DNA from 2 places in the Clostridium lapidicellarium genome. Region 2 is predicted to be linked to the other one. Evidence: riboswitches for the same ligand, from Rfam matches in the RefSeq annotation. Region 2 holds a riboswitch; the other holds the start of a gene.

Region 1 (8,165 bases), on a different contig from region 2:
CGCTTGGATTATTTTGATAGAATACTGGATTTGGTCGATGATCTGAAAGACTATACCGCCTATCATTTTAAAGATGAAGAAAAAGTAATGAGCATGTATGATTACCCGGGATATGAAGAACAAAAAAGGGTACATGATAGATTCATCAATAAAATTCAAAATCTGGATCTAGAAGAAATTGATGAAAATCAGCAGGACGCAGTATTGAAACTATTGAATTTCATATATAATTGGATAACAAATCATATACTAGGTATGGATTTGAAAATTAAAGATTATTTTGAAAGCTTAAAACCAAGTGAGCTTTTGAGGAAGAAAGAGAGGTAATGGTTTGAATTACATAGAAAAAATTTACTCCGGGAGAAAAAAGCATTATTATAATCTCATGAAAAGGCAGAAAAATAATGTACTCTGTATAAGCAGACTGAGGTTTTTAATATTTCTTGTGGGAATGTCTCTTACTATAGTTTTTTACACAAAAAAACTTTATTATATGAGCTGCAGCGTTTTTATAGCTTTTCTAATACTTTTTATATTTGTTGTAAAGAATCATTACAAAGTGAAGGAAAATATAAGTTTTGTGAAAAAGCTGTGGAGTATAAATGACGATTCATTGAACAGAATAAGAGATAATTGGACAAAATTTGACAAGAGGGGTGATGAATTCAGGAACAGAGATCACAGCTATTCAGAAGATCTGGATTTATTTGGTAAAGACTCATTGTTTCAATGGATAAGCTGTTGTGAGACGTATTTTGGAGAAAGAAAATTAAAGGACATACTTCTAGGACATATTGGAAGTAAAGAAGATGTAAGAAAACGGCAGGAAGCAGTGTCGGAATTGCAGCATAAATTGAAATGGAGGCAGCATTTCCAGGCGAAAGCTTCTTTTATAAAAAATGGTGGAAAAGATATATTGAAAATAAGGGATATATTGAAAATGGAGAATCCACTTTACAGAAATAAATATATAAAGATTTTATTCAAAATAATGCCCATTGTGACTATATCATTTATAATCATGAGCTTTGCGTTTCATTTGTTTGGGAACTATATAAGCTATGCGGCAGTTACAGTGCAGATAGCTCTGCTCATACCCGGTGCAAAAAATAGATTCAATATTTTAGGCAATGTGGCTGAAATCAGAAACAGCCTTGTGGTATATGGAGAAATCATATCTCTCATATCAAATGAAAAATTTCAGAGTACCTATTTGAATTCCTTAAAAGAAGTGCTTTATAAAAAAGGTGAACCATCAATTGATGCTGTAAAAAAACTGCATGATTTAAATAGAATTTCAGAAAATGTATCCCAGAGAAGAAATATTTTATACATACTTCTTGATATTTTTTTACTGTGGGATTATCAGTGCATGTTTGCCTTTGAAAACTGGAGAGTGGAAAATGGCGGGCTAATTTATAGCTGGATTGAAACAGTAGGTCAATTTGAGATGTTAAACAGCCTTTCAATCATAGCTTTTGACCATCCCAGCTGGGTCATTCCCAAAATCTTGGATACACCGCTTGTATTTGAGGCGAATTCCATGGCACACCCACTTTTGGGAAGGAGAGCCGTGTGTAACAATCTAACCTTGAAAAAGCCCTCCAATATATTATTGATTACGGGATCCAATATGTCGGGAAAGAGCACTCTCCTCAGAACTGCAGGCATAAACTTAGTACTTGCATATGCAGGGGCTCCGGTTCGTGCAAAAAAATTTAGCTGTTCCATAATGAAAATTTACACCTGCATGAGAATAAGTGATAACCTAGAAGAAAATATCTCTTCATTTTATGGGGAGATACTTAGAATAAAAAAAATTGTGGAGGCCTGTAAGAGGGGTGAACAGGTATTCTTTCTCTTAGATGAGATATTTAAGGGGACAAATTCCATCGACAGGCATTTGGGGGCTAAAATTTTGATAAAAAACCTTGCAGCTGGTAAAACATGCGGAATGGTATCCACACACGATCTAGAGCTTGCCGACATGGAGAAAGAGAACGGCAGCAGGGTAAAAAACTATCATTTTGCAGAGTATTATGAAGATGGTAAGATTAAATTTGACTATAAGCTCAGAAGAGGAGTTTCGACTACAAGGAATGCACTTTATTTAATGAAAATGGCAGGAATAGATATAGGGGAATCATCTAAATAGTGATTCCCCTGATAAGTATTATTAAAATTGTTCAACAAACAGCTGAAAGTATGATTGAGGATGAGCACAGGCAGGACAAAACTGGGGGGCAGATGTACCTTCATAAATATATCCGCAGTTGGTACATATCCACTTACAAGGTTTATCTTTCTTAAACACAGTGCCGTTTTCCACATTCTTAAGCAGTGCCAGATATCTCTGCTCATGATGTTTTTCAACTTCCAGTATTTTTCTAAAAACAGTTGCTATAGCAGGAAAACCCTCTTTGTCTGCTGTATCGGCAAAGGAAGGATATAGTTCATAGGCTTCTTCATGTTCTCCATTGGCAGCTGCTTTCAAAACAGTCTTGGTATCTCCAAGTGCGACCGGATAAGATGCATTGTTTATTTCTACGGCCTCGCAGTGCAAATCCCTGTCTAGAAATTTAAAGAATCTCTTGGCATGTTCTCTTTCGTTTCCGGCAGTTTCCAAGAATATATTGGAAATCTGAACATACCCTTCTTTTTTTGCAATAGAGGAATAATAAGTATATCTGTTTCTTGCTTGAGATTCTCCTGCAAAAGCTTTCATTAGGTTTTCAGCAGTTTTTGTACCTTTTAAAGATGTCATAAAAATTACCTCCTGATAAATAATATAATTTAATACTTTGTTCTATATAATATAATATATTAATTCAGAGATATATTCAATATTTAATTTAAAAAATCGTTAAAATATGTTGACTAAACTTTACTTTTAGTTCATAATGTACTTATTGTAAGTGAATAGCTGGGATAGAGGTGCAAAATTTAAGAGTAGGATTGTGGAGTTAAGCACATTGAAGCAATTTGAAAGGAAATTTTGCCGAAGTATTTAACCGATGCTTTAAGGCTGAATAGCTGGGCTTGTATAGAATATGTACAGGACTGTCACAAGAGTTTATTGTGGAGAGCTATCATTCATTGTGGAATTAATATTTTATGTTTAATTGCCTTGGGTGTACTCTCAAGGTATTTTTTAATGCTCATCTTGGTTAATTCACTTATGGGAATTTTAAGAAACCCATAGGGAGGAATAAAAATGCAAAATGCAAATACAGCGAAAAGATTAACTGAAAAAAATACTTATAAACTAAAGAGAGGACTCAAGGCACGACATTTAAACATGATTGCTATGGGCGGAGCCATAGGAACAGGCATATTTTTGGCACTGGGAGCTACTATAAAACAGGCAGGTCCAGGAGGAGCACTGATAGCTTATGGCTGTATAGGAGTCATGGTATATTTTTTGATGACTAGCCTGGGAGAAATGGCCACATATATGCCGGATTCAGGTTCTTTTGAAACTTATGCCACAAAATTTGTAGATCCGGCTTTAGGTTTTGCACTGGGTTGGAATTACTGGTACAACTGGTCCATAACCGTGGCAGCAGAGATGGTAGCTGGAGCTCTCATAATGAAGTACTGGTTTCCAAATACACCTGCCATTATATGGAGCATATCTTTTCTAGCATTGATTGTAGGTCTTAATTTACTGTCCGCAAGGGCTTATGGAGAATCTGAATTCTGGTTTGCAGGGATCAAAGTTTTTACGGTTATCGTATTTTTAATAATTGGGATAGCAACTATATTTGGCATATTCAACGGGAAACCGGTTGGATTGAAAAATTTTACCGTTGGAGAAGCTCCGTTTGTTGGAGGCTTTAAATCAATTTTCATGGTATTCCTGATTGCGGGTTTTTCATTTCAAGGTACTGAACTTGTAGGTATAGCAGCAGGTGAAAGTGAAAACCCTGAAAAAAATATACCAAGGGCAATAAATACTATATTTTGGAGAATAATTTTGTTTTATGTAGGTACCATATTTGTAGTCGGGGCTCTAATACCCTATATGGATGCAGGTGTTAAAACAAGTCCCTTCACGTTGGTATTCAAAAGAGCGGGAATAGCTGGTGCAGCTTCTCTTATGAATGCTGTTATATTGACTTCGGTGTTATCTGCAGGAAATTCTGGAATGTATGCTTCTACTAGGATGTTATATTCTCTGGCCAAAGGTAAGAAAGCCCCTGCATGGCTGGCAAAGGTTAATTCAAGGGGAGTACCGGTAAATTCATTGATACTTACCACGATAGTGGCATCTGCTTGTTTTCTTACAGGGCTTTATGCAGAATCTACAGTTTATGTATGGCTGGTGGCAGCTTCAGGTCTGGCAGGGTTTGTAGCCTGGCTCGGGATAGCACTTTGCCACTATCGTTTTAGAAAAGCCTATACAGTACAAAAAAGGGATTTTGGTAAGCTGAAATACAAGGCTAAATTATTCCCGCTTGGGCCGGTTATAGCTCTTACGCTGTGCATTATAGTTATATTAGGTCAGGGAATCACCTACTTTGGAGCTGCTAAGATAGACTGGAGCGGAGTGATTTCATCCTATATAGGTCTTCCACTGTTTATAGGATTGTGGCTTTGGTACAAGAAGAAACATCACACTTCCGTAATAAAACCGGAAGAAGTGGATTTCGACAGTATTGAAGAAGAGATGAAATATTTAAAATAGGATTTAAGTATATATTACATTAAAAGTCGGGTGGATTTTCAGCTGGTCTAGAAAATCCACCCGACTTTTAATGTAGTTAAATTATACAAGTATATGAATACTTTTATATATCAGTGTTGTACATGAGCATACCGCAAAAGCAGTTATCAGCGGTATGAGCACTGACAGCAATGTCCATTTTATGCTTCCAGTTTCCTTTTTTATAGTGAGAAGAGTAGTGGCACAGGGCCAGTGAAGCAAACTGAAGAGCATTGTGTTTAGGGCTGTAAGATATGTCCATCCGTGGTTTAAAAATACCTGTTTTAATGATACTATGCTTTCAACATCTACCATTGTATTTGTGGACAGATACAGCATAAGAAGTATGGGAAGCACTATTTCATTTGCCGGAAGGCCGAATAGAAAAGCCGCCAATATGCATCCGTCTATACCTATGAATTTTCCCAATGGATCCAGAAATACGACTATATGGTTTATTATATTCATATTTCCAACGTATATATTGGAAAATATCCATATGGCCGCCCCGGCAGGAGCTGCTACTATTACTGCCCTCCAAAGTACGAATATGGTTCTATCTATTATAGAAGTATATATTATCCTTCCGATTTGGGGCTTTCTGTAAGGTGGAAGTTCGAGGGTGAATGTGGATGAGACACCTTTTAATAGAGTTTTGGACAATAAATATGATATGAGCAGTGTCATACATATGCCAAACAATATGATGAGAGTTATGACAACGGAAGGTATTATTTTGGAGGAACCGGCATTTGCGGCAAAGAACATGGAAGATATTATTATCAGTGTGGGAAACCTTCCGTTACAGGGAACAAAATTGTTTGTTACAGTGGCTACAAGTTTTTCCCTGGGGGAGTCTATTATTCTGCAGCCTATTACTCCGGCCGCATTGCATCCAAGTCCCATGCACATGGTAAGGCACTGTTTTCCATGGGCACAGGCTTTTTTAAAAAGATGATCCATATTGAAGGCAACTCTGGGCAGATATCCGATGTCCTCAAGCAATGTGAACAGCGGGAAAAATATTGCCATGGGCGGGAGCATTACGGATACAACCCAAGCTACGGTTCTGTAAATTCCCAAGACCAATATATCATACAGCCATTTCGGGGCATTTAACCCGATGAACCAGCCTGAAAGTGTATCTTCGAAGCCAAACAGCACGCTGGACAGGAATTCAGAAGGTACATTTGCCCCTTTTATTGTTATCCATAGAATCCCGCATAACATTATCAGCATAATCGGTATTCCAAATCTTTTTGAAGTGATTATGAGATCAGGGTTGATTCTTCTGCTGTTATTTTTATTTGATGCTTTAATATAATTCAATTTTACGAATTCTGCCAATTTGTAATTTTCCCCGGTTATATAGTCTCTTAAAGCTTCTCTGTCCATACTTTCACACAATTCGTCCGTAAATTCTTTTACATGGTGGAGGCTGTCTTTGTCAAGATATTTTGACATGGAATTGAGAAAATCTTCATCACCGTCCATAAGTCTTATAGAAAGCCACCTTGAATTTATGTTTGAGAAATTTTTTTCCACGGTTTTCTTTATTTTATCTATTTTGTCTTCTATGTTTTTATATATTATCGGGTTATATCTTATTTTTATTTTATTGGATGCAATATTGTAGATACTTTCCTTTAATTCATCTATACCTATGTTATTCCTGGCAGAAGACAGAATTACAGGTATGCCCAGTTTTTCTCCTATGGATTTTCCATCTATAAATATTCCCTTTTTCTTCGCTTCGTCTATCAGGTTTATACACAGTACTACATTGTTTGTAACTTCCATTATTTGAAATACCAGGTTTAGATTTCGTTCAAGGCAGGTAGCATCTGTAACTACAGCTATGACGTCGGGATTTCCAAAACATATGAAATCTCTTGCCACTATTTCTTCGCTGGAGGATGCAAATATTGAATAAGTGCCTGGCAGATCAACAACTAAAAAATCCGAGTCTTTGTACTTATAGCTTCCCCGGGCATTTACCACGGTCTTGCCGGGCCAATTGCCAGTGTGCTGGTGAAGGCCGGTAAGGGAGTTGAATATAGTACTCTTGCCGGTGTTCGGATTTCCGGCCAGTGCTACTACAAAGGTCTTTTCTCTAATTTTGATGTTGAAGGTATCTCTGAGAGATTTATTTCTTGTAGATTCAAAAGTTAAACCCATATCATTCTCCTTTACAGCATTGATTAAAATTTACCTGTTGAATTGCTATTAGAGATGCTTCCTCTTTTCTAAGGGCAATTAAAGTATCTCTTATTTTATATAAAGTCAAATTATCACCGGGGCCTTTTAACACCACTTTTATTAAAGTTCCCTTGGTGATGCCCAATGCCATCATTCTCTCTCTAAGTAAGTTTTTTGAAAAAAGCTGTTTTACAATTACTGTTTTGCCTACATTTACATGACAAAGTTTTTCCATATTGATTTTCCCCCTAATGTAACTGTTCTAATATTATTTCCCTAAGCTAAAAATATTAGCTTAGATTAAGATTTGTTCAATATTAATTTATGACGTATAGAAATAAATGTGATTATAAATTTCCATAAATTTTAAATTGATGTAAATTAATGCTGCATATACATAATTGACTTGAGAATAGTAATGTGATATTATTATTTTTAGTTAAACTTGAGTGAAAAACTAGGAATTGATGTTAAAGGAAGCTTTAATGACCGCAAGGTGTGTAGGGACTGCAGAAAAAAGCTTCTGCCTCTGTACAGAGGCAGAAGCTTTTTGACTTAGGGAAATAAAATAATATAATAATAAGAGAAAATCTCTTAATAATTATATTATAATCTGGAGGTGGAAAAATTGGACAACATACTTAGGCTAGTTGATCTAGTAAAAGTTTTTAATAACCAGAAAGTGATAAAAAATATATCCCTGGATATCAGAAAAGGTGAATTTTTAACTATACTTGGTCCAAGCGGATGTGGAAAGACTACTATTTTGAGAATGATTGCAGGTCTGGAAAAACCCACTAGTGGGAATATATTGCTAAACGGCAGGCATATAGAAAATAAGGAGCCCTATGAGCTCAATATCAATACGGTATTTCAAAATTATGCTCTTTTTCCCCATATGAATGTCTATAAAAACATAGCTTACGGTTTGAAAGTCAAAAAGGTTTCAAAACCGGAAATAAGAGAACGTGTGACTAAAATGCTGGAGTTGGTACAGCTCGGTGGTTATGAGAAAAGAATGCCGGATCAATTAAGCGGCGGGCAAAAGCAGAGAGTTGCAATTGCAAGGTCGCTTATAAATAATCCCAAAATATTGTTATTGGATGAACCCTTAAGTGCATTGGATTTTAAACTCAGGAAAAAAATGCAGAGTGAATTGAAATCTCTCCAGCAGAGGCTGGGGATAACTTTTATTTATGTAACTCATGATCAGGAAGAGGCTCTTTATATCTCCGACAGAATAGTTGTCATGAATGCGGGC
Region 2 (8,165 bases):
TAAATATACCTTCATCAAACATATCTTCATATACATCCGAAACAGCTGTAGTATATAAATCTATACCAGTTTGCCCGGAAAAAATTCTGGAATAAAGGGTCTTATTTGCACTTACCACGCCTACGCTTATTCTAGGCTGCATCAGGCCGTGACCCCTGACCACCTTTTTGTTATCAAGGTAGGGGACATTCAGTGGATGAACCATGGCACCCACAAGCAATTTAGCTGTATCCTTGGGAAGAACAGTATCTGCATCCAGAGTTATTACATATTTCACCTTATATAAATTACTTATGTCACCGCTTATAATATCAAAACTTGTATTTTTATCCCTCCTTATAAGCGAATTGAACTCCATAAGTTTGCCTCTCTTTCTCTCCCATCCAATCCACTTATTTTCCCTCTCATTGTATTTTCTGTATCTGCTCAAAAAATAAAACTTGTCTTTTCCTTCGGTTCCGTATTTTTCATTGAGTTTTTTTATTTCATACAGTGCAGTATCCACCAGAGCCTTATCCTCGGGTTCTTTTTTCCTGGTACTATCTTTAAAATCTTCAAGGAGTACAAAATACAAATTTTCCTCCCTATTTGCCAGATAATATACCTCCAGGTCATCAATGAGAGCTTTTATCCTAGTTCTATGACTTGTAAGGGCAGGTATAACAACTGCAGTGCTAAACTGTTCCGGTATGCCTTGTTTGAATTCTACTTTTGGTATAAACCTGGGTTCTGAAAGTTTATTTATGCTCCAGTTAAATATCGATATAAATATTTCACTGGTAGGTATCAAAAGAATAACTATTTCCAATATGTACTGCCAAAAATACAGATCTTCAAAATAAAAACTTATTCCGCTAATTAAAGTATCCAAGAAAATAGTTCCAAACAATACACTGCCTATATAAAATTCCGGCGTCATAATATGGGTAGTTTCTTTACCTCCGGGCTTTATTTTTTCTTTTAAGCGCTCCATACCTTTATCTATCAAATAATAGCCTACATGTTTTTCATATTTTTCAGAAGTTTCAGGAACCTCCCCGGCACATTCCACTGCCTTTTTCGCTATAAAGGATTCCGGTACATCTATTTTTGGGGATAATTTTTCTATTCTACGTCTGTAATAATCCTTTGAACGGAAATCCATTTTATCATAAATTCCTGAAGGATCGGTCTTTAAAACCTGTTCCACATAACTGAGGCGTTCAAAATTTTCCCTCCAATTTAGAGCACATATCTCCCTTATCCCTTTAATGGAATTCTCCATCAAAACCTGGTATATCCCCTGCTTTTGATGATCAATGCTAACCATTCTCCCTATACTGCTGTCTTTTTTAGATAGTTCTTCATTTATCCAATCATATATCTCTGCATCTTCTATAAGATTATCCCTCAATATCCGTATGAATTTTTCCGTGAAATGGGATGTGAAATTTATTTTTTCTCCTGTATTTTTCCCTGAATTTATAATTTTTCCTGCTGTAATTTCAGCCCTGTCTTTTTCTTTCTGCATGAGAACCATATTTCCTGTCACAGCGCTGATATTTTGAATCAGTGCCATTCTCACCATTATGGGAAGTACCCAGAGTTCACAATCCTTTAATATTTTATTTTCCTGGTAAGAGCTTATAAAACTTTCTATGGTATCTTCATCTACAATGCCATAAGTGTGAGACAACATTTCCCTGACAATATAATATACTCTAGGATATCCTTTCATAACACCTTCCTTCATTACGGGAAGGTCTCTATAATAACTGCCCGATACACTGACTTTTATGTCCTTATATTCTTTTTTTATAAGATATAAATTATCCAAAAGCCATTCGGCACATGAAGCTACCTCTATTTTGCTTTTGATTTCACTTTCAAAAAAACTGCATCCGTCCAAAATATTCTTATATTCTTTATCCAAGTTGCGTATGAGTTTTCTTTTACAGCTTTTCTTTCCATTAACTGCTGGAATAACAGTCATTTCCTTTGCATATTTTTTCAATTCCTCCTTACTCATATTGAAGGCAAGGATATTATCCATCGCACTGTCATCTGTATTTCCACATTTATTTGAATATTTATAAATTATCACAATTAATATGATTGCAGCTGTACCCATAATATAAAGCATAAAAAAATCCATCCTTCCTGTAAAAAAAGAATTTACGTAATATTTATTGTTTCCAATAAAACACAAAATATTAATTTACAGAAAGTATGGATTTAAACTAAACCATTATTTCATTTTCTATCATTTCATCAAAACTCTGCCTTTTGGAAATCAGCCTGGCTTCTCCATTTTTTACTAAAACCACTGCCGGAATAGGCACTTTATTATAATTACTTGCCATAGAGTAACAATAGGCCCCTGTACTAAACACTGCCAGGATATCCCCCGTCCTGACCGGCGGAAGTTTTGCATCTTTTATCAATATATCCCCGGATTCACAGCACTTTCCACCTATAGTTACAGTTTCCTCACAATCACTGTGAACTCTGTTTGCTACGGCACATTCATAATGGGCTTTATAAAGAGCAGGTCTTATATTGTCCGTCATGCCGCCATCTACAAATGCATATTTTCTTACACCGGGAATATCTTTTGTAGCTCCTACGGTATAAAGTGTCGTTCCGGCATTACCTACTATGGATCTGCCGGGTTCTATTACCAATGTCGGAAGTTTTATATTCAATTTTTCCGATTCCAGTTTGGCTTTTTTCAATATGGCACTGCAAAAACTTTCTATGGGCCTGGGGCTGTCCTCTTCACTGTAGTATATTCCGAATCCTCCCCCCAAATCCAGCTCTTCTATTTCATAGCCCGTTTCATCCTTCACTTTTTTTACCAGATTCATCATGATTTCAACTTCATCTTCATAAGGTTCCAATTCAAATATTTCAGAACCTATGTGGCAGTGGACACCTACAAATTCAAGGTTGGACATATTCATGGCCTTTTTTATAAATTCCATGGTTTCACCATTTAACATGGTAAATCCAAATTTAGAGTCAACCTGCCCTGTTTTTATATACTCATGTGTATGAGCTTCTATGCCGGGAGTTACTCTCAGCAGTATTTTCTGCACTCTGCCCTCTTCTTTGGCTATAGAGTTTACCTCCTCCATTTCGCAGAGGTTATCCACTACAAATCTGCCTACTTTAAAATCTATTCCCATTTTAATTTCCTCTGCCGTTTTATTATTCCCGTGAAAATAAATTTTCTCCATCGGGAAACCGCTTTTAAAAGCCGTATAGAGTTCACCTCCGGATACCACGTCCAAATATAAACCCTCACTATCTATTATTTTGCACATGGCCAAAGTTAAAAATGCCTTCCCCGCATAGGTTATCTTATTATTTTCATATCCTTCAAAAGTCCTATAATATATTTTACATCTTTCCCTGACTAAATCTTCATCTATTATATAAAGCGGAGTTTTAAATCTACCTGCAAGATCCACTGCATTTATGCCTCCGACATATAAATTATTGTCCTTGACTTCCATATTTCCAAATAATCTCATGCCATTTTCCTCCTAAAGGTTCTCAAATTATCTCATCATAAGTTAAATTCTTTAGCTATAAGATTTATTGTTTTGATCTTATCTTCTTGATTTATGGCACAGGTAACTCTTATTTCAGAAGTAGTTATCATCTTCACGGATATGTTATTCTGCCTAAATAATTTAAACATCTTGGCAACCACTCCCGATGTAGTCTTCATCCCTATACCTACTATGGAAAATTTAGTTATATTCTCATCTATATCAATTTGTACCCCGCCTTTAGAATAGGGTTTTAAAATATCTAGACACTCCTTCAGATCAACTTTGGGAATAGTGAAGGATACATTCACCTTGTTACCTATAGGTGCTGTTTGACTTATCATATCAACATTTATTTTCCTGTCGGCCACTTTTTCAAACAAATTTGCAATAATATTTATATCATAATCAATATCTCTAACTGTCACCGCCACATCATCGTCACTGGTAGCCAATCCCGTTACAGGCTTACTTTCCAAATTCACATCATCTACCCCCTTAATAACTGTTCCTCTTATATTGCTGTTGCTCAATCCCACATATACAGGTATGTTATATTTTTGAGCAAGTTCTATAGATCTGGAATGCATAACTTGAGCACCCAAACTCGAAAGTTCAAGCATCTCCTCATAATCTATTTCCCTAAGTTTTTTAGCATTTTTATATTCTCTTGGATCCACGCTGTATATTCCATCCACGTCAGTATAGATTTCACATGTTCCCCTTAATTTTACCGCTATGGCTACAGCTGTAGTGTCAGAACCGCCCCTGCCAAGGGTGGTGACATCACCTTCGGTATTCACTCCCTGAAATCCAGCTGCAATTACAATTTTCCCGCCGTTTAGAGCCTTTTTTATTTTTGCCTCATCTATATCATCTATAAGAGATTTACCATATTGTCCACTGGTTTTTATGCTGATCTGATAAGCTGTATAACTCACTGCATCGTATCCTAAATCCTTAATCGCCATGGCAAGCAGGGCGCAGGATCTCATTTCACCGGTGGACAAAAGTGCATCCAATTCCCTTTTATCCGGATTATCCGTAATTTTTTTCGCCAGTGCTATGAGATTGTCCGTAGTGTCCCCCATTGCTGATACTACAACCACCAACTTATTACCTTTCTTTACTCTGTTTACTACCGACTTAGCTACAGATTTTATTTTTTCAGGAGTTCCAACAGAACTTCCTCCATATTTTTGAACAATAACTGCCATAATACTCCTCCCTAAAATTAAAAAACAAGCACAGCAGAGGGACACACCTATTACTGTACTTATTTACTCTTAGTTGTGTACCTTTGTAGCTCTCCACTAAAATAGCCTTTCCCAGTTTCATCAATGAAATACATCGGTTAAGGCTATTTTAGTGACAGCTTTGTACATATTCTGTACAAAGCCAAAATTAGTTCTGCCAAACTAATTTTTCGGCCGTAATTCCTTTCTTTATTTTTCAAATGTCCGCCGACTAAAAATAAATACTATTAATTACAGCGCCTCCACCCTAGGTAGTCAATTATTAAATTGTTCTAAGTTTACCACAAACATTTATCAATTTCAACTATTTTTTATTGTCATAGTATTAGAGGAAATTTTATATACATGAAGCTCATGTAATGCTCTTGTAATTACTATATATTTTAAAGTTTCTTCATTAAGTCCGTAAGAATTATCGATCATTATAACAGCATCAAATTCCAGACCTTTGGCAAGATAACTTGGAAGTATGACTTCTCCCTTGGAATAAATCATATCTTCCCCGCTTATCACCTTTATATACATGTTTTTCTTAAGTACCTTCCCCAGCCTCTCTGTATCCCTTAAATTTCTACATATCACAGCAATACTTTCATACCCTTTGTTTTTCAGCTGCTCAATATCTTCCAATACATCGCCTGCAAGTTCTTCCAAGGTCCGTACCTGCTTTTCTAAAACTTCTTCTCCTTTTCTAACCATGGGTATAATTCTGCCTTTTTTCAAATACCGGTTGGCATAATCAGTTATTTGATTTGTAGATCTATAGCTTTTGCTCAGGGAAAAATTTTTCACCTTTAAATCCGGGAAAATATCTTTTAATCTCATCATAGCAGGAATTTCATCTGAAGGTATAATCCTTTGATTAACATCTCCCACTATAGTGAAAGAGCTGCAATCGGTAAGTTCCCTTATAACTTTGAACTGCAGCGGGGAATAATCCTGAGCTTCATCTACAACTATATGTTTTATCTTTTCCCTGTACTTCAAGCCTTCCAGCTTTATTCTCAAATACAAAATAGCAGCCAGATCATCATAAGTAAGCTCCCTGTTACCATTAAAATCATTATATACAGATATTATATCAGGCTTTTCCAACCATTTAAGTTTATATTTTTTTATCCTTATGACTTCTTTTATAACCTCTTCTATTTCATTTTTTTCCCTGAATTCCAAATTTATTCCATTGATATTGAGTTCCTCTTTCGTCATACTTTTAATTTTATCTTTATACTTTTTCTGTATAGCTCTAACTAAAATATCTCTCTCATCTTTTATCCTGGAATATATGACTCTTTTTAATCTTACACCTCTTTTAAACAGAGGCATATTTTTAAAATAGCAGTACAGCATCTCCTGAATTTCTTTCTTGGTAACTATTACTTTGTTATAAAAAAGCACATCTTTCGCTTTGAAACAATTTTTCTCCACACGGTCAGCTAGTTTATCCAAATCACCTATATATTCCAAAGAATTTTTATGAGCCACCTGTTCAATAAATTGTTTATCACCACTTAGAATATTTTCCATATAATCCTTTAAGTCCATAATATCCGTCAAATTCAAAATACTTTTAGCAAACTGACTGAAAGTAAGTTGGGCAACTTCTTCTTCTCCTAAACTTGGCAATACCATGGAAATATAATCTATAAAAATACTATTGGGTCCCAGTATAAGCACTTTCCTCTGGAGCAGTTTTCTATAATTGTATAAAAGATATGCCACCCGATGTAAAGCTATAGTGGTTTTACCACTGCCAGCCATTCCATTTACAGCAACAACACCTTCCCTTGGCTGTCTTATTAAATTGTCCTGCTCTTCCTGTATGGTCATTACTATATCTTTAAGTTTTTCTCCGGCATTCTTGCTCAATACCATCTGCAATATTTCATCTTTCACATCTTTGTTTGAATCGAACATCCCCACAAGATTAGACTTTTTTATAATAAATTGCCTTTTACCCAATATATCCGTTTCTATTGTCCCCATAGGGGAATTATAGCTGGTTTCCCCCAGATTTCCTGAATAAAATAAACTGCATACAGGTGATCTCCAATCTACTATAACAGATTCATATCCCTCCTTATCGCTCATTCCAAATCTTCCTATATATATTTTTCCCCTACCATATCTATCTTCAAAAACCACTTTTCCAAAATAAGGAGAATCTTTCAATATGGTAAGTTCTCTTATACTCTTGTTGACCAGTCTAAACTGCTCTTCTTTTGTATATATCTCATGATCAAAGTATTCAACAACTTTATCCTCATCATCTTCATACTGTTCAAGATTTTTTTTTCTTAAATCCAGAATATATTTAACAACTTTTTTTCTAAGTTCTATACAATCTAGCACTTTCGTATTTATCTGATCCAATACTTTTTTTAATTTTTCTTTTTCAAGATTTAACTGGATTTCCTTACTTAACTCTTTTTCCAAATCATCTCTCCACATATATATATCTCCATTTCGCTAACTTATATATCTAATCTGAAATCAAATTTCCCTTAGAAGACTCTTCTTTTTTCTTCTCCTTATACTCTTTTATAATACCCATAAATTCGTCTCCCATCAAAGTTTCTTTCTCTATAAGTCTTTTAGATATTATTATAAGCAACTCTATGTTATCTTTAAGAAGTGCCCTGGCTTTCTTATGACACATCCTTATTATTTTCAAAGTTTCTTCATCAATAATAGAAGCCGTTTCTGCACTACAATTCTGGGCTGGCCTTCCATCCAAATACCTGTTTTGCATGGATTCAAGTCCCATCATGTCAAACCTATCTGTCATGCCATAGATAGTCACCATTCTTCTGGCAGCTTGAGTAGCTCTTTCAATGTCATTAGCAGCCCCTGTAGATATGCTGTTAAATTTAACTTCTTCTGCAGATCTTCCTCCCAGCATAACACATATTTGATCCAGCATCTCAGCTTTCGTATTCAAATACTTCTCCTCCTCGGGAAGCTGCATAGTATACCCAAGTGACCCCATAGTCCTCGGAACTATGGTTATCTTATGAACAGGATCCGTATGCTTTAAAAGGGCTGCCACAAGTGCGTGCCCGACTTCATGAAATGCCACCTGTTGTTTTTCTTCAGGTGAAAGTATCCTATCCTTCTTTTCCTTCCCGGCTATTATCACTTCCACCGCTTCTTCAAGATCTCCCTGATTCACCTGGAACCTATGATTTTTCACAGCCCTCAGTGCAGCTTCATTTATTATATTTGCCAAATCCGCACCTACAGCTCCAGGAGTAGCCTTCGCTATACTATTTAAATCCACATCCGGCGAAACTTTCACACCTCTTATGTGCACTTTTAAAATATCCTCCCTGCCCTTTAAATCAGGTCTATCAACTATAACTCTCCTGTCAAA

Evidence for each region. Region 2 has a riboswitch for lysine ahead of AB8S09_RS07215 (aspartate kinase). Riboswitches for the same ligand answer to the same signal wherever they lie in the genome.
Region 1: linked by a shared signal. The riboswitch ahead of AB8S09_RS04195 (amino acid permease) and the one ahead of AB8S09_RS07215 (aspartate kinase) in region 2 are both predicted to bind lysine.

The regions. Positions count from the first base shown of each region.
Region 1 covers NZ_JBGFFE010000003.1:119,702-127,866, reverse strand. Annotated here, with positions in the region: gene AB8S09_RS04210 (bacteriohemerythrin) at 1-327, shown strand, start outside; gene AB8S09_RS04205 (MutS-related protein) at 332-2,155, shown strand; gene rbr (rubrerythrin) at 2,177-2,764, opposite strand; lysine riboswitch at 2,922-3,097, shown strand; gene AB8S09_RS04195 (amino acid permease) at 3,215-4,687, shown strand; gene feoB (ferrous iron transport protein B) at 4,769-6,883, opposite strand; gene AB8S09_RS04185 (FeoA family protein) at 6,885-7,139, opposite strand; gene AB8S09_RS04180 (ABC transporter ATP-binding protein) at 7,533-8,165, shown strand, end outside.
Region 2 covers NZ_JBGFFE010000007.1:99,893-108,057, forward strand. Annotated here, with positions in the region: gene AB8S09_RS07205 (glycoside hydrolase family 94 protein) at 1-2,122, opposite strand, end outside; gene lysA (diaminopimelate decarboxylase) at 2,220-3,515, opposite strand; gene AB8S09_RS07215 (aspartate kinase) at 3,551-4,753, opposite strand; lysine riboswitch at 4,832-5,045, opposite strand; gene AB8S09_RS07220 (HelD family protein) at 5,093-7,243, opposite strand; gene ftsH (ATP-dependent zinc metalloprotease FtsH) at 7,275-8,165, opposite strand, start outside.